Regions from separate parts of the Arthrobacter sp. UYCu512 genome, predicted to be linked through region 2. Evidence: predicted binding sites of a transcription regulator. Region 2 holds the regulator's gene; each other region holds the start of a gene.

Region 1 (5,981 bases), on a different contig from region 2:
CTCACTAAAACCCGCGGCCTGGCCCGCTGTGGGCTCCAGCTCGAAAAGGGCATCGGAGGAAGGGAAGTCGGAGTCATGCACAGAGCCCATTCTTGCAGGCCGGCAAATGACAAGGGTGTTATTCGCCCGTAGCATGGGGGGATACTTTTCATCGGATCCAGCCAGGGAGCGTGTCGTGGCCGAACAAGCACAAGAGCACCTTTCGAGGGCAGAATCTCCTGTCGCCGGGATCAACCCGGAGTCGCCGCTGAGCAGCCGGGACCAGCAAATGCTGGCGTTGGAACGGCAGTGGTGGAAATACGCCGGCGCCAAAGAACAAGCCATCCGCGAACTCTTCGATCTGTCCGCCACCCACTATTATCAGATCCTCAACGCCCTTATCGACACCGAGGATGCACTGGCCCATGATCCGATGTTGGTGAAGAGACTGCGTAGACTACGTACGTCACGCCAACGTGCGCGCACTGCCCGCCGCTTGGGCTCAGACGCGTAAATCACTGCCGGATGCGCACATTGCTGCGCGCCAGCAAGCGCGGCCGGATCGTCAGAAATCAGCAAGGACATCGTTCTACCATGACCAAATACGCTCGGGATGAATTCGATCGGGTCCCGGAGACCTCCGCACGCCAAGGTGTCCACCGGACGGTCGCCGAATCACGCCACCGCCGCCGCCTGGGCCCGATCCTGGGCGCCGGCGCCGCGGCCTTGGCCATTGGCCTCGTCGCGTTCATTTTTCTGCCGAAGACCGGCTTCTCCTCCGCTGCCGACAGCACGCAGGCAGCAGTCGGGCAGAGCGGCAGCAGCGCCGCTGCATCTGCCGTCCCTGCCGCCACTGCTGCCTCCAGCGAAGCCCCTTCCAGCCCGCCGGCCAGCGAGTCGCCGGCTGCGACTCCCGCAGCCACCACCCCGGCCGCAGCCATCGACAAAACCCAGCCCGTGGCCATCTTCAACGGCACCGCCACGGCAGGGCTGGCGAACCGGGTGGGCGGAACCGTTTCCACCGCCGGCTGGACTGTCGGCGCGCTCGGAAACTGGGGCGGATTGCCGCAGCAGCGCTCGGTGGTCTTCTACAACGGGGTCGGGCAGAAGGACAATGCCGAGGCCCTTGGCCAACTCCTGGGCATCCCGAGCGTGGTGGATTCCGCCGAATTCCAGCTGCCACTCGTTGTTGTCCTGGCGCCCGGATTCGCGTAACCCGGTCCGATTGCGCCTTAGATAGCTGTTCCGATTACGCCTAAATAACTATTGACCGGCAGCGACGCCTCCGGGCTGCGCGGCAGCATAAAGCTGCGGGTACAGTACTTGCGGACTTAGTTTTTAGCACTCCGCGGCCCGGCGGATGCTGGGGCGCCCGCTGGGCAACTGAAAGTGTGGACACCATGGCATTGGGAACCGTCAAGTGGTTTAACGCCGAAAAGGGCTACGGCTTTATCACCGTAGACAGCTCCGGCGCAGACGTCTTTGTGCACTGGTCTGCCGTTGCGGGGGACGGCCAACGTTCCCTGGCGGAGGGCCAGCGTGTGGAGCTCGAAGTCGGCGAGGGCGAGAAGGGCCCGCAGGCCGAAAGCGTCAGGCCCGCCCCGTGACGGACACCGCACCGCAGGCGTCCAGCGGCCCAGGCCACGACGTGTCCGCTCGACGGGCCGACGCCGGCACTGTCGCCCGCCGGCTGGCCACGCTGCGGCTGGGACGAGCGGCCGTGGTGGCTGCTGTGGCCGCGTTGACCACCACCGCCTGCCTGGGCCCGGCCGGGGGCGCCCGCGTTGAACCGGCAGAAGCGAGCGGTGACGGCACCCTGCGCATCGGGTTGATCCTGGACAATACCGGGGCGCAGAATTTCCTTAACGCCCCCCAACAGGCGGCGGCGCAACTGGCCGTCAGGGAGATCAATGCCGCCGGCGGGCACAAGGGCAAACCGGTGGAACTGCTGCCGGCAACAATCAGTGGTGACACGGCAGCGCAGGCCAAGGCGCTGGTGGCCGCCAAAGCCGACGTAGTTATCGGTCCAACGGATTCCAGCAGGGCGCCGGCCGCCATCGATGTCCTGTCCGCTGCCAGGATTGCCGTGATTTCACCAGCAAATTCCGCCAGCGGCCTCAGCAGTTATCCAAGTAAGGGCTTCTATTTCCGGACTTCGGCGGCCGACATCGCACAGGCACCCGTCCTCGTTAAGCTCGCCAAGGACGGTGGCGCCGCAACCATCGGCGTGGTGTACGAAGAAGGCAGCTACGGAAAGGACGTAGCCAACGCCGTGGCAGCCGCGGCCAAGGCGTCCGGCCTCGGGACCGCCGCCGTCGTCGGGTTCGCCCCGGGACAGGCGCAGCAGGCGGCGGCTGCCGTCAAGGCCGCGGATCCAGATGCCGTCGTGCTGATTTCGCGCGCAGCCGCCCAAGGCGCCATCGCCGAGCTGAACAACGCCGGAGTTGCCGGAAAGAAGCTCATCCTCGCCGACGGGGCTGTCAACCAGTACGGTCCAGGACTCGGCTCCAGCGCCCTCGACGGTGCCCGCGGGATCCTGCCGGGAACTTTCGCCTCCGCAAAATTCCAGGGCGAGCTGGTCTCCGTGGATCCCGGGCTGAAGGACATGGCGTTTGCCGCGGAGGCTTACGACGCCGTGAACCTCGCCGCCATCGCCGCCGCAGCGGCGCAGGATGACGCCGGCACCTCCATCGCGGCCGGTCTCGTGGCGGTCTCAGGCGGCAGCGCCGGCACGTCCGGCGGCACCGGGCCTTCGGGCGCGGCCGACGTGTGCAAGAGCTACCAGGAATGCCTTGACACGCTGCGGGCCGGCAAGCGTCCCGACTACGACGGCCAATCCGGGCGGATCACTTTCGATGCCCACGGTGACGTCAGCTCCGCAAACTACGTTCTCTACACCTACGGACCGGACAACACGGCAACCATGAGCGGCAGCGAAACGGCGGGCAGCAGCGGGAAGTGATCGCCCGTAGCGTATTGCGTCGTTGCGGAACGGTGCCAGTTGGCCGACAGCAGCTTTTCGGCGAGCCTACTGCTTGCACTCTCCCCGGGGGAGTGCTAATTATTGAGTTAGCACTCCTGCGCATTGACTGCTAAAACGACGCCCGGTTCGCCCGGCTGCGGAGTTGAGGCAGCCGGGCCGGGAGCGAGAGAAATACCTGGTTGGGGTGAGATCCCTGGCCTGGCGGCATACAGAGGCCGCCGGGCAAGGATCGTCCGTCGCGGGCACCGCAGCATAGGTTCATTCTTAACGACTGTCCCGAAAGGACTACTGCCGTTATGGCCAAGATCATTGCATTTGATGAAGAGGCACGCCGCGGCCTTGAGCGGGGCCTGAACATCCTCGCCGACGCCGTCAAGGTCACCCTCGGCCCGCGTGGACGCAACGTCGTCCTCGAAAAGAAGTGGGGCGCCCCCACGATCACCAACGATGGTGTTTCCATCGCCAAGGAGATCGAGCTGGACGATCCTTACGAAAAGATCGGCGCCGAGCTGGTCAAGGAAGTTGCCAAGAAGACGGATGACGTCGCTGGCGACGGAACCACCACCGCTACCGTGCTGGCTCAGGCCCTGGTCAAGGAAGGCCTGCGCAACGTCGCGGCCGGAGCTGATCCCCTGTCCCTCAAGCGCGGCATCGAAAAGGCTGTTGAAGCCGTCACCCGCGAGCTCCTGGCCTCCGCCAAGGAAATCGAAACCAAGGAAGAGATTGCCGCCACCGCGTCCATCTCTGCCGGTGACAACGAGATTGGCGCCCTGATTGCCGAGGCCCTGGATAAGGTCGGCAAGGAAGGTGTCATCACCGTCGAGGAGTCGAACACCTTCGGCCTGGAGCTGGAGCTCACCGAAGGCATGCGCTTTGATAAGGGCTACATCTCCGCTTACTTCGTCACCGACGCTGAGCGCCAGGAAACGGTCCTCGAGGATCCCTACATCCTGATCGTCAACTCCAAGATCTCCAACGTCAAGGAACTGGTTGCTGTCCTCGAAAAGGTCATGCAGTCCTCCAAGCCGCTGCTGATCATTGCCGAAGACATCGAGGGCGAGGCCCTGGCCACCCTGATCGTCAACAAGATCCGTGGCACCTTCAAGTCCGTTGCCGTCAAGGCTCCGGGCTTCGGTGACCGCCGCAAGGCGCAGCTTGCCGATATCGCCATCCTCACCGGCGGCCAGGTCATCTCCGAGGAAGTCGGCCTCAAGCTTGAGACCGCCGGACTCGAACTCCTGGGCCGCGCCCGCAAGGTCACTGTGACCAAGGACGAGACCACCATCGTCGAGGGGGCAGGCGACGCCGACCAGATCGCCGGCCGCGTCTCCCAGATCCGTTCCGAGATCGAGAACTCCGATTCGGACTACGACCGCGAGAAGCTGCAGGAGCGGCTGGCCAAGCTGGCCGGCGGCGTTGCAGTCATCAAGGCCGGTGCCGCAACCGAGGTCGAGCTCAAGGAACGCAAGCACCGCATCGAAGACGCTGTCCGCAACGCGAAGGCTGCTGTTGAAGAGGGCATCGTCGCCGGCGGTGGTGTTGCCCTGATCCAGGCCGGCCTCAAGGCTTTCGCCAACCTGAACCTCACGGGTGACGAAGCAACCGGCGCGAACATCGTCCGCGTTGCCATCGACGCTCCGCTGAAGCAGATCGCCTTCAACGCCGGCCTCGAGCCCGGCGTTGTGGTCGACAAGGTCCGCGGCCTGCCCGCAGGCCACGGCCTGAACGCTGCAACCGGCGAATACGTCGACCTGCTGGCTGCCGGCATCAACGACCCGGTCAAGGTCACCCGCTCTGCACTGCAGAACGCGGCATCCATTGCCGGCCTGTTCCTCACCACCGAGGCCGTTGTGGCCGACAAGCCGGAGAAGAACGCTCCGGCCATGGGTGGCGGCGACGACATGGGCGGCATGGGCGGCATGGGCGGTTTCTAACCAACCGACTGCCGGGGCCGGAACCTCGGCCCTGAAATGTGCGTAGCACGACGGCGGTCCCTCCTTCGGGCGGGGCCGCCGTCGGCGTAAGTGCCCAACCACCCCTGCGGGGGCGCCGACGCCGGTGCGGGTCTGGCAGGATGGTGCAGTGACAATTACAGCAGCAGCCGACGGTTCGGCTTTAGGAAATCCCGGCCCGGCCGGGTGGGCCTGGTACGTGGACGATGACTGCTGGCGGGCCGGGGGATGGCCGCACGGCACCAACAACATGGGCGAGCTTATGGCAGTGCTGGACCTGGTGCGCTCGACCGCGCATCTGTCCGGCGAGGATCTGCACATCCTCTGCGACAGCCAGTACGTCATCAATTCCGTCACCAAGTGGATGCCAGGATGGAAGCGCAAGGGCTGGCGCAAAGCCGACGGCAAGGCGGTGATGAATGTGGAGTTGCTCAAGGAAATTGACCAGGCCCTGGTGGGCCGCAAGTACACCTTCGAATGGGTGCGCGGCCACGCCGGGCATGATCTTAACGAGGCGGCGGATGACCGGGCCCGGGCCGCTGCGACGGCCTACCAGCAGGGTGTTGCAGTCCGTCAGGGTCCCGGGTTCGGTTCCGAGAACACCGCAGCCGCAGCGCCGCCCACAACCGGGCGGACGGTGCCCCAATCGGCGGCGGCCCGCCAGCAGCGGATTCTCGCTGAGGCGTCCGTTTTTGACGAACCGGACCTCTTCAGCGAGCTCGACGGGGACGCAATGCCCGCACCCGGCATTGACGCGAGCCCGGAAGCGATCGTCGAGGCACTCGAACGCGAGTTGCTGCGCCCGGACACACGCGCCGACGTCGGACGCACGGGAGTGCTGCTGCACCCGGACTACACGGAGATTGGCAGCTCGGGCCGGATCTGGACGCGGGACGCCGTGATGATGTCCCTCCAAGAGCGCCCCGATGGCGCCGTCGAGATGGAGGTACTGGGAGCAGACCGGGTGGGAGAGCACACAGTCCTGTTGACGTACCGCAGCCACACCCGGGCCGCAGCAGCCCTGCGCAGCTCCCTGTGGGTCCAGGACGGGGCGCAATGGCGTCTGC
Region 2 (5,981 bases):
ACCCGGGCGCTGCGCGTTATGACCTCACAGAAACCGCTCGACCCGGACTTCTTCACCCCGTGGCAGGACCCCAAAAAACTCGCAAGCTCCATCTCGGGTAAAAACGTCATCACCGTGGACATGTCCGCCGACGCGTTTAACAGCAACCTGGACCCGGCCATGGCTGAGCGCGCAATCCAGCAGCTCGTCTACACAGCGACAGCAGCCGCGGCCAGCGCCGGACTGGTCGACTCCGGCCAGCAGATCCAGGTGGTGGTGCTGGTGGACGGGCACACCGACTACGTTGCCTTCAACCACGTCCGGTTGGGCTCCCCGACCTCGCGCAGTGTCGGAATGGTCGCTCCCGTCTGGATCATTGATCCGCAGGAAGGCACCACCGCCGCGGACGGCGCGGTAAAGATCTCCGGCCGCAGCACCGCCCCGGGCGGAAAGCTTCGCTGGGAGATTCTGCGCGTCAACGGCAGCGTCGAGACAACATACCTGAACGGGACCCTCACAGCCGCCGCCGAGGCCGACCAGTCGGGCGCCTTCAGCCTGTCGGTCAACTTGGGGCCGGGCCGCTACGAGGTTCGGGTATCCCAGCTGGAAGACAGTAACCCGGCCGAGGACCTGAACGTTGATACCCGCGGGTTCACGGTCAAGTAGTCAACACCGCAGCGCCGGGCAGCAATCCGGAGCGTCGCCGCGCTACCAGCGGCCCAGAATATCGCTGGCCAGGACAGTCGCGGCGGGCCCGGCCGTGGACGAGCGAAGTACATGCCGGCCGAGCAGGGCTGTTACGGCACCGGCGTCGCAGAGCCGTGTCACTTCCCGCGGGCTGATGCCACCTTCCGGTCCCACAATCAAAAGTATCTCCCGGTAGCTGCCGGCGCTGCCACCGGTGGCCCCGGTGGCCCCGGTACCTTCCCAGGCCTCCAGCACCTGCCGCAGCGGACGCACGGCGTCCTCATGCAAGATGACGGCGAGGTCGGCGGCCGCCACGGCCCCCTGCAGTGCGGCGCTGTCGACGGCGGGGCGGACTTCGGGAATCCAAGCACGGCGCGCCTGCTTGGCCGCGGCGGTAACCACCGATTGCCACTTGGCATGGGCCTTGGCCGCACGGTCCGCCTTCCAGCGGACAATCGAGCGTTCAGCCTGCCAGGGCACCACGGCGTCGATCCCCAGCTCAGTGGCGGTCTCGGCGGCCAATTCATCCCGGTCGCCTTTCGCGAGGGCCTGGACCAGGACCAGCCGGGTCCCGGGCCGGGGTTCATCGGCCAGGACGGCGCACTTCACCGTCAGTTCGGCGGCTGCGACAGCCGCCACGGCGCCGGTGAGCCGCTTTCCGGCGCCGTCGGCGATGTCAACGGACTCCCCGATGCCGAGGCGCTTAACCGTCACCGCATGGCGCGCCTCCGGACCGTCAAGGACAAAGAGCGATCCCGGGGCCAGCCCGTCCAGGGTACCGGGGGCAGTAAAAAAGACCGGGTTACTCACGCCTACAGGTTACCGAACCGGTCCCGCAGCTTGGCGAAGACCCCGCCGCTCGCGGCAAGCTTCCCTTCGCTGAACTGTTCGCCGCGCAACTTGGCCAACTGCCGAAGCAAATCCTCCTGGGCGGCGTCGAGCCGGGCGGGGGTGTCGACCTGAAGATGAACCTTCAGGTCCCCGCGGCCGTAGCCGCGCAGGTGGGTTACGCCGAGGCCCCTAAGTGTCATAACTTCACCGGACTGGGTGCCGGCCTTGACGTCAATCTCCTGCTGGCCGTCGAAGGTGTCGAGGGTCAGTTCGGTGCCGAGTGCGGCCGCCGTCATCGGGATGCTCAGGCTCGCGTGCAGGTCGTCGCCGTCGCGAATGTAGGTGGCGTCCTCCTTGACCCGGATCTCGACGTAGAGGTCCCCGGCGGGACCGCCGGCAGGTCCGGCCTCGCCCTGGCCGGAGAGCTGGATGCGGGTGCCGGTGGCGACGCCGGCGGGGACCTTCACGGTCAGGGACCGACGGCTGCGAATCCGGCCCTGGCCGGCACATTCGTTGCAGGGATCCTTGATGACCGTACCGAAGCCCTCGCAGGAACCGCAGGGTGCCGTGGTCATCACCTGGCCGAGGATGGAACGGACAGCGCGCTGCACCTGGCCGCTGCCGCCGCAGATGTCGCAGCGTTCCGGGTGGCTGCCTTCGCGGCAGCAGGAACCCTCACAGCTGGGACAGGTGACGGCCGTGTCGACTTCGAGCTTCTTGTTGACGCCGAAAACGGCGTCGCGGAGCTCGATCCGGACGCTGATCAGGGCGTCCTGGCCGCGGCGGATCCTGGATGCCGGTCCGGCCTGGCCGCCGGCACCGAAGAACGTCTCGAAAATGTCCTGGAAAGCGAAGCCCTGGCCGGAGTAGCTGCCGCCGCCGGAGCCGTTGGCGTTGCCGTTTTCGTTGCCCGTGGTGTCGTAGATCCGGCGCTTCTGCGGATCGGAGAGTACCTCGTAGGCGTGCGTGACCGCCTTGAACCGCTCAGAGGCGTCGTCCCCCGGGTTCACGTCCGGGTGGAGGGTCCGCGCCAGCTTGCGGTAAGCCTTCTTGATCTCTTCTCCCGTGGCTTCGCGGGAGACTCCAAGAACGTCGTAGTGGCTGCTCAAAGTTGTTATCTCTTCCTGGTAGTACTGCCTGTTAAGGGGCACGAAGTCTGATGCCGGCCCCGCGGGCCGGTCGGTTGCGGGTGGACGCGGTCCGTCAGGGACCGAGAATCCGGGAAAGGTAGCGTGCGACCGCCCGGACGGCGGCCATGGTCGTCGGGTAATCCATCCGGGTGGGGCCCAGCACTCCGACTTTCGCCGTCGCGTCCGGGCCGTAGCCGGTGGCCACCACCGAGGCCTCGGCGAGTCCGTCGTAAGGATTTTCCCTGCCGATGCTCACCGTCACGCCCCGGGGGTCAGCTGCCATGTCGCCGAGCAGGCGAAGCATCACCACCTGTTCCTCCAGGGCTTCCAGCACGGGGCCGATGCTCAGCGGGAAGTCCACGTTTGACCGGGCCAGGTTCGCGGTTCCGGCCATGACCATCCGGTCCTCGCGGCTGCTGGCGGCCAGAGCCTCAATGCCGCGGGCCAGCGCCTGGGCGGCGCTGCGACGCGCGGGCGGGCAGTTGCCGATCACCGAGTGCAGCGACTGCGGCAAGAGGTTCAGCGGGGTCCCTGAGATGCCGCCGAGGAACCGCGTGCGCAGCTCCGACAAGGCCTCATCCGAAAGATCGTGCCCCACGTCAATGACGCGTTGCTCCACCTTCCCGGTGTCCGCGATGAGCACCGCAAGTACTTTACGGGGCGCCAGCAGGACAAATTCGACGTGCCGCACCTTGGCCCGGCTCAGATGGGGGTACTGCACAACGGCGACCTGGTTGGTCAGCTGCGAGAGCAGCCGCACGGTCCGGTCCAGGACGTCGTCGAGGTCCTCAGAGCCTTCCAGCAGGGCCTGGATGGCCCGGCGTTCGGCCGGCGAAAGCCGTTTGACCGCCGAAATCTGGTCCACAAAAAGCCGGTAGCCCTTGTCCGTCGGGATTCGCCCGGCACTGGTGTGCGGTGCCGTAATGAGCCCCTCGTCCTCCAGGGCCGCCATGTCGTTGCGGATCGTGGCACTGGACACGCCGAGGTGGTGCCGCTCCACGAGGGCTTTGGATCCCACGGGTTCGCGTGAATGGACGTAGTCTTCCACGATGGCGCGCAGCACTTCGAGTTTGCGTGGTTCGCTCACGCTCCACCTCCTGTCGACCGTCCCGCATTCGATGCCACCGCCCGCCGCACGCGCCGGACACACAGTGGCCGGGCACACAGTGGCTAGCACTCGACATGCCTAAGTGCTAACCAGTCTAATATGAGTCGCCGCGTTGTTAGCATTGAATTCGCTTCGGGCGTTCTTCCCGGGGCAGGTGTTTTGGGGCACAGCCCACCGAGCGCAAAGCAGTGTGTAACCGATGTCGTACCAGAACTGGGGGCCCCAGGACCTGTCCGCGCCCGCCAAAACCCAACTACCCGAAGTCGCCGTCGAGCGCGGAATGGTGCTCGAAGATGTGCAGTCCGGCTGGGTCGGCGCCGTGACCCGGGTGGAGAAGTCCGGCGGGATGCACGTCGTCGCCCTGGAAGACCGCCGGGGGAAGTCCCGGTCCTTTCGCCTCGGCTTCGGTTTTCTGCTGGAAGGCCAGCCGATCCGGCTGATGCCGCCGGCGCCCCGCGGGAGCGCGGCGGCCGCCGGGGCCCGCACCGCCTCGGGTTCCGTCCGCGTGGCGGGCCAGCGCGCCCAGATTGCCAAAGCCAGCCGGATCTGGGTGGAAGGCAAACACGACGCCGAACTCGTCGAAAAGGTCTGGGGTGACGATCTTCGGGTCGAGGGTATCGTCGTGGAGCCGTTGCATGGCATTGACGACCTCAGCGGGGCGGTGGCTGCCTTCCGGCCCGGCCCCGGACGCCGCCTCGGTGTGCTGGTGGACCACCTGGTGCCCGATTCCAAGGAATCCAGGATCGCGGCGGCCGTGATGGCCTCCCCCGGGGCGGCCGGAAACGTCCTGATCGTTGGCCACCCCTACGTCGATGTCTGGCAGGCCATCCGGCCCGCGGTCCTGGGGATCGAGAAGTGGCCGGTAATCCCCCGCGGTGTGGACTGGAAGACGGGTATCCTGACCGCGTTCGGCTGGCCGCACAGCACCAAGGAAGACATTGGCCTGGGCTGGCAGAAACTCCTCGGCACGGTCCACAACTACGCTGACCTCGAACCCTCCCTGCTGGGCCGGGTCGAGGAGGTCATCGACTTCCTGACCGTCCCCTGAACGCCGCCGCCGGACATTCCTGCCAGCGGGCCGATCCGTGATTGCGCGCACCAGCACGTATTCTTGGTATGGCGGTTGCGCTTCCGGCGCAGCAGCGGCATTTCCAGGCACCAAGGCACCACCGCAATCCGAAGGAAAACACCGTGGCAGATGAAGCACGCGAGCATAACGGCGACAAGGCTGGCTATGGCCGGCCCCCTTACCATGGCGTTCCCGCCAACGCGCTGCCGCTGACGGCCGGCGAGGACCGGCAATGGGCCACCTTGGCTCATTTCGGCGGCATCCTCGGTTGCGTGCCCTCGTTGCTGATCTACCTGATCTTCAAGGACCGCGGACCGTTCACGGCGCAGGAGTCCAAAGAAGCCCTCAATTTCACGCTTCCCCCGACAATTGCTGCCGTCGTGTGCAACCTCCTGGTCTTTATCCCGGTAGTGGGCAACATTTTCGCCGTGCTTGCCACTCTGATCTGGATCGCCGTCACCTGCTTTTCGGTCGCAGCCGGAATCCACGTCAACCGCGGCCAGCCGCACCGCTACGAGTTCAACTTCCGCTTTATCAAATAGGGCCCCGGGCACGCAGGGTTAGTCCGGCAGGATCCTGCGGACCACTGCGTCCGCCAGCAGGCGGCCTTTGAGCGTGAGGATGAGGCTGCCGTGGAAGGCCGCGACGGGCTCCACCAGGCCATCGGCGATGAGTCCCGCGACAGCATGCCGCCCGGTATCCCCCAGTCCGCCCAGACTGGCAATGTCCAGCCCTGAGTTCAGCCGCGCTTCGAGCATCACGCGCTCGACGTTGCGGGTCGCAGAATCAAGGGTCTCCCGGCCGGCTGCCGGGGAAAGCCCGGAACCCATCCGATTGGCGTAGGCAGTGGGGTGCTTCACGTTCCACCAGCGCACACCGCCCACGTGCGAGTGAGCGCCCGGGCCGACTCCCCACCAGTCATCGCCCCGCCAATAGGCGAGATTATGCCGGCAGGCCTGTTCCGGGCTGCGGGACCAGTTGCTGACCTCGTACCAGGACAGTCCAGCGGCGGAGATGAGTTCGTCGGCCAGTTCGTACTTTGCCGCATGGTCGTCGTCGTCAATTCCCGCTACCTCGCCACGGCGGATTTGCGCGGCAAGCTTCGTGCCATCCTCGATGATCAGTGCGTAGGCGCTGATGTGGTCAGGCTGATAGGACAACGCGGTCTCCAGCGAGA
Region 3 (5,981 bases), on a different contig from region 2:
GACCTGCGGCCCTTCCAATCTGTCGTTGACGCCGGGCTGCCGATGGTCATGACCGGCCACATTGCCGTGACGGCGCTTGATCCCGGGGTCCCGGCCTCCGTCTCCAAGGCGGCCTACGCGGAACTTCGCCGGATGGGATTCAAAGGTGTTGCCATCACCGACGCGCTAAACATGGCGGCGATCCAGGACCGGTACCCCAACGACTCCGCCGCTCCGCTGGCCCTCGCCGCTGGCGCTGACCTGCTGCTGATGCCCGCCGACGTCGAGGCGGCCCACGCCGCGATCGTCGGCGCCGTGCGCAGCGGTGCGCTGCCGCCGGCACGGCTCGCGGAGGCCGCGCAGCGTGTAGTTACCATGATGATCTGGCGCGGCCGCACCGGACAGGGCCCCGGCACGGCGCCCGGGAGCGGCAGCGAACTCTCGCAAAAGGTCTCCCGGGCCGCCATCACCGTGCTCGCCGGGCCCTGCCGCGGTCCGATCGTGCCGGCCAGCGTCCGTGTGGCCGGCGGTTCGGCGCAGGACCGCTCGCGCTTCGCCGCATCCGCGAGCAAGGCCGGCATCAGCATCGGCGAGGGCCCGCTCGTCCGGCTGATCGGTGCCGGACCACAGCCGCCTGCACCGGAGGCGGCAGCCGAGGTGGCGGTGGCCCTCGATGCGCCCTGGCCGCTGGCCGACGTCACGGCCCGCAGCAGAATCGCGGTCTACGGACGCAGCCAGGGCGCGTTCGACGCGCTGGCCTCGGTTCTTGCCGGGACTGCCACGGCCCCCGGCAAACTTCCGGTCGACGTTGGGTCCCAGCCCGCGGGCACCGGCTGTGACTGATGCCGGCCCCGGCCGGGACCGGCCTGTCGTTTAATGGAAGGGTGCCCATCCTGAATAAAGACATGACCTTGTGCATCTCCCTCTCGGCCCGGCCGAGCAACAACGGGACGCGCTTCCACAACCACCTGTATGACCAGCTTGGCCTGAACTGGATCTACAAGGCCTTCGCCCCCACCGACCTCGCCCAGGCCATCGCCGGCGTGCGTGGCCTGGGAATCCGCGGCTGTGCCGTGTCCATGCCGTACAAGGAAGACGTGACGGCGCTCGTGGATGTGATGGACCCGTCGGCGAAAGCCATCGATTCGGTCAATACCATCGTCAACGACGGCGGCACCCTGACCGCCTACAACACCGACTACACGGCGATCGAGCAGTTGCTGCAGCGCAACGCAGTACCCGCCTCCTACGCGGTGTGGTTGTTGGGTGCCGGCGGCATGGCGAAGGCCACCGCCGCCGCCCTGCGTGATGCCGGGTTCCGCGACGTCACAGTGATCGCGCGCAGTGAGGAGGCGGGGCGGGCGCTCGCAGGGCTTTATGGCTTCGCCTGGCGCGCCGACGTCGATCCCGCCGGCGCGGGGGCGGCGGACATGATCATCAACGTCACCCCGATTGGTATGGCCGGAGGGCCGGACGCCGGGGCGCTATCCTTCCCGCAGGAGGTTTTGGACGCCGCGACGGTGGTCTTCGACGTCGTCGCGCTGCCCGCCGAGACCCCGCTGATCAAGGCCGGCCGTGCAGCCTGTAAGACGGTCATCACCGGTGCGCAGGTGGCGACAATCCAGGCGCTGGAGCAGTTTGTGCTCTACACCGGGATCCGGCCCACTGACGAGCAGGTCCACGCAGCCGAGGCTTTTATGCGGGATCAGTAGGCGCTCGGAATCCGGCGGTGAGTCACTGGACCGGCTCGACCGAAATGGCCACCCGCTCCTCGCCGATCCTGGTGAGGACCAGGGTGGCCGCCTTCTTTCCCTTGTTCTTGGCACTGCCTGATTTACCCCCGGGGAGCAGTTGTTTGCGCAGCTCCTCCGGAGTGACAGCGGTGCCGCGCTTTTTGATGTCCAGCACTCCGATGCCCTGGTCCCTGACCCAGGCCTTGAGCGCCTTGACGTTGTAGGGCATCACGTCCAGGACTTTGAACGCCCGGGCAAAAGGGGTGTCCAGAAGTTCGGGCGCGCAGATGTAAGCGATGTGCTCGTCCACGAGGTGGCCGCCCAGCTGGAGTGCGACGTCGGCCACCAGACCGGCTCGGATGACGGCGCCGTCGGGTTCGTAAAGGTAGCCCTCAACCGGGCCGATCGGGGCGACCGGTCCGCCGTTGAAATCCTCGGCGCTGCTGAGCTCCGCGGCCCCAGCAGGCCCGAGCAGGAGGGCTGCCCGCCGGATCCCCGGGCGCCGGAGCGCATTGAACCACAGTGCGACTTCGGTGACGTCCCCGCCGACCGAGACCCACTGGGCCTCGCAATTGCCGGGTACCGAGTCGTGCGGCATGCCCGGGCCCATCTTCACACCCACCGCCATGCCGGCGCCGGCCAGGGACTCAACAAAGGACAGCGGCGGGGAGAAGTCCTCCGGGTCCCAGAGGCGCTTTGTGCCCGAGGTGGAGGTGGTCCGGCGTGCTGGGTCCAGCCAGACGCCGTCTATTCCCTCGAGGGAAACCGACGTCGCGTCGGAGTGCAGCACTGTGGCGTTCCGGAACGGGATCAGGTTCATCGTGGCGCAGGCCGCCGTCGTCTCGTCCCGCTCCACTGCCGTGACCGTGATGTCCAGCGATGCAAGCGCCATGGAATCGGCGCCGAGGCCGCAGCCGAGATCTGCTGCATGCCGAACGCCTGCCGCCGCGAAGCGCTGCGCGTGCCGCGCCGCCACGGTCAGCCGGGTGGCCTGTTCCAAACCGGCTTGGGTGAAAATCATCTGCCGGGCGAACTCGCCGAACTTGGCTTCGGCCTTGGTCCGCAGCCGGGACTGGGTGAGCACGGCAGAGACGAGTTCGGGGGAGTGGCCGGCCTTCCGCAGGGTTGCGTTGAGGCGGAACGCCTCGTCCTCGCGGTACGCGCCCAGTGACGCCAGCAGCTCCCAGCCTGCGGGGTTGAGGAGCGGGGCGATCTGGTCCTGCGGTGCGTCAGCCATGGGATCAAGCCTAGTTCAGGCAGTCGAGGCGCCGTGCGCCCGATAGGCTAGACGGCATGGAAGACAGCGGCACGGCAAACACCGGCTCGGACGCAGATGACCCCAATGACCGGACCGCCGGCCGGGATGCCGACGGCGGCCGGGCCACCCGCCGGGGATTGGCCCGTTACGCCCGGCCGGCGCTGATCGCCGGCATTGTGCTCGCGGTGGTTTGCGCGGCGCTGCTGGTGATTATCTTTTTCCTTGATTCCTTCAACGCCACGGTTTATTCCGTCGGCGGCAAAGACGTTGCGGACGCCACCGACGAGGCGAGGGACATCCGGGACACTTATGCCGCGGCCCGAACCGGCGGCATCGTCGTCCTGGCCGCCGGCGTCGTCCTTGCCGCCGCCGGCGCCCTGGTGCTGTACCGGCACCGGGGGGAGGCCGGTGCCAGCGACGCGGACAACGGCGAAGACGTGAACTTCGAGGACCTCGGCTGAGGGCAGCCGGCAGTCGTGCGGCGTTAACGGGTGACGAAATTCTGGCACTCACCTTGACCGAGTGCTAACTACTTACATAGAGTCGTCATTAGCACTCTCCCTAGGAGGGTGCTAATACTCAAGCTGGACCTGCCAGGTACGCTGCCGGCACCGCGACGACGGTTTGTGCGCCTTGGCACCACAGCTTTAAAGTCCACGAATTTGCTGACGAAAAGGAGAGGTCCTTGTCGGTCTCTATTAAGCCTCTTGAGGATCGTATTGTTGTCCGCCCGCTCGAAGCCGAGCAGACCACGGCCTCCGGCCTGGTTATCCCGGACTCCGCGCAGGAAAAGCCGCAGGAAGGCGAAGTTGTTGCAGTTGGCCCCGGCCGCTTTGACGACAACGGCAACCGCGTTCCGATCGACGTCACCGTCGGCGACGTTGTTATCTACTCCAAGTACGGCGGAACCGAAGTCAAGACCGGCGGTACCGAGTACCTCGTACTGTCCGCCCGCGACGTCCTGGCGATCGTCGTAAAGTAACTCTTATGGACCCCGCGCCGCCGATCCGTCTGATTCATCTCTGACAGGTCAGTTGCGCGGGGTTCTGTCTTGAAAGGACAAAAACCATGGCAAAGCAGCTTGCGTTTAACGACGCTGCCCGCCGGTCGCTTGAAGCCGGCATCGATAAGCTCGCCAACACGGTCAAGGTGACGCTTGGCCCGCGTGGCCGCAACGTTGTGCTGGACAAGAAGTGGGGCGCCCCCACGATCACCAACGATGGTGTCACCATCGCCCGTGAAGTCGAACTGGACGACCCCTACGAGAACCTTGGCGCGCAGCTTGCCAAGGAGGTCGCCACCAAGACCAACGACGTGGCCGGCGACGGCACCACCACCGCCACTGTGTTGGCACAGGCGCTTGTTAAGGAAGGCCTCCGCAACGTTGCGGCAGGCGCCGCACCGGGCGAGATCAAGCGCGGCATCGAGGTTTCCGTCGAAGCCGTCGCTGCCCGCCTGCTCGAAAACGCACGTCCGGTCGAAGGCACCCAGGTCGCCAACGTCGCCTCCATCTCCGCACAGAGCGACGAGGTCGGCGAGCTCCTGGCCGAGGCATTCGGTAAGGTCGGCAAGGATGGTGTGATCACCATTGAGGAATCCTCCACCACGCAGACCGAACTGGTCCTCACCGAGGGCATGCAGTTCGACAAGGGCTACCTGTCCCCGTACTTCGTCACCGACGCAGAACGCCAGGAAGCAGTCCTCGAAGATGCGCTGATCCTCATCAACCAGGGCAAGATTTCATCCGTCCAGGACTTCCTGCCGCTGCTGGAAAAGGCGCTGCAGAGCTCCAAGCCGCTCTTTATCATCGCCGAGGACGTCGACGGCGAGGCTCTCTCCACGCTGATCGTCAACCGCATCCGCGGCACCCTGAACGTCGTTGCCGTCAAGGCTCCGGGCTTCGGTGACCGCCGCAAGGCCATGCTGCAGGACATCGCCACCCTTACGGGTGCGCAGGTTGTTTCGCCGGAACTGGGCCTCAGCCTGGATACGGTCGGCCTGGAGGTGCTCGGTACTGCCCGGCGTATCACCGTCACCAAGGACAACACCACCATCGTTGACGGCGCCGGTTCGGCCGAGGACGTCGCAGCCCGGGTTTCCCAGCTGCGCGCCGAGCTGACCCGCACCGATTCCGACTGGGACAAGGAAAAGCTCCAGGAGCGCCTGGCTAAGCTGGCCGGCGGCATCGGCGTGATCAAGGTTGGCGCGGCTACCGAAGTCGAGCTGAAGGAAAAGAAGCACCGCATCGAGGACGCCGTGTCCTCGACCCGCGCTGCCCTGGAAGAAGGCATTGTGGCCGGCGGTGGCGCTGCCCTCATCCACGCCCTCAAGGCCCTCGACGAGGACCCTGCCGTCAAGGCCCTCGAAGGTGACGCGGCCGCCGCTGTCGGCATCGTCCGCCGGGCACTGACCCAGCCGCTGCGCTGGATCGCCCAGAACGCCGGCTTCGACGGCTACGTGGTGGTCGCCAAGGTGGCCGAATCAGCCAACAACCAGGGCTTCAACGCCAAGACCGGCGAATATGAAGACCTCATCGCGGCCGGCGTTATCGACCCGGTCAAGGTGACGCGTGCGGCCCTGCGCAACGCGGCTTCCATCGCGGCGCTGGTGCTCACCACGGAAACCCTCGTGGTCGAGAAGCCTGCCGACGAGGACGAGCACGCGGGCCACCAGCACTAAGGTCCGGCGGCGGCGCCCCGGACGGTGCCGCAGTTTCCCTCGGAGCAGCCAGCCAAGGGAGCAGCCAGCCAAAGACCAGTAAACAAAGGACCGGACCAGCACCCGCTGGTCCGGTCTTTTGTGTGTTTTAGGCAGTCATCAGCGTCTGGACCCCGTGGCGGTCCGTCGTGGCCGCAGGCTCGCACCCCGCAGCCGGTGTCTGGTGACGAGCCGGTAAAAGATCAGCACGGCAACCGCGGCCGCGACGATGCCCACGAGGTTCAGCCCCAGCTGCACCGCCGAGCCGGCAGCCTTTTGGTATTCGCCCAGGACCAGGGCCACCGCCACGAAGC

What was found. The regulator HrcA, encoded in region 2, represses chaperone genes, less so after heat shock. The targets are predictions, from matches to a motif close to TTNGCACTCGNNNNNNNCGAGTGCNAA.
Region 1: a site for HrcA is predicted at 3,049-3,075, ahead of groL (chaperonin GroEL). Genes of this name have one in related genera too.
Region 3: a site for HrcA is predicted at 3,473-3,499, ahead of groES (co-chaperone GroES). Genes of this name have one in related genera too.

Annotation. Positions count from the first base shown of each region.
Region 1 covers NZ_JBEPPA010000006.1:183,470-189,450, reverse strand. The annotation lists gene ABIB49_RS08380 (uracil-DNA glycosylase) at 1-90, opposite strand, end outside; gene ABIB49_RS08375 (DUF3263 domain-containing protein) at 176-493, shown strand; gene ABIB49_RS08370 (LytR C-terminal domain-containing protein) at 574-1,194, shown strand; gene ABIB49_RS08365 (cold-shock protein) at 1,380-1,586, shown strand; gene ABIB49_RS08360 (ABC transporter substrate-binding protein) at 1,583-2,941, shown strand; gene groL (chaperonin GroEL) at 3,259-4,896, shown strand; gene ABIB49_RS08350 (RNase H family protein) at 5,045-5,981, shown strand, end outside.
Region 2 covers NZ_JBEPPA010000002.1:20,852-26,832, forward strand. The annotation lists gene ABIB49_RS02645 (GerMN domain-containing protein) at 1-645, shown strand, start outside; gene ABIB49_RS02650 (16S rRNA (uracil(1498)-N(3))-methyltransferase) at 688-1,476, opposite strand; gene dnaJ (molecular chaperone DnaJ) at 1,479-2,606, opposite strand; gene hrcA (heat-inducible transcriptional repressor HrcA) at 2,701-3,714, opposite strand; gene ABIB49_RS02665 (DUF3097 family protein) at 3,935-4,783, shown strand; gene ABIB49_RS02670 (DUF4870 domain-containing protein) at 4,927-5,346, shown strand; gene hemW (radical SAM family heme chaperone HemW) at 5,365-5,981, opposite strand, start outside.
Region 3 covers NZ_JBEPPA010000004.1:117,293-123,273, reverse strand. The annotation lists gene ABIB49_RS05730 (glycoside hydrolase family 3 N-terminal domain-containing protein) at 1-822, shown strand, start outside; gene ABIB49_RS05725 (shikimate 5-dehydrogenase) at 864-1,691, shown strand; gene ABIB49_RS05720 (THUMP-like domain-containing protein) at 1,714-2,949, opposite strand; gene ABIB49_RS05715 (hypothetical protein) at 3,006-3,431, shown strand; gene groES (co-chaperone GroES) at 3,656-3,952, shown strand; gene groL (chaperonin GroEL) at 4,039-5,649, shown strand; gene ABIB49_RS05700 (DUF389 domain-containing protein) at 5,788-5,981, opposite strand, start outside.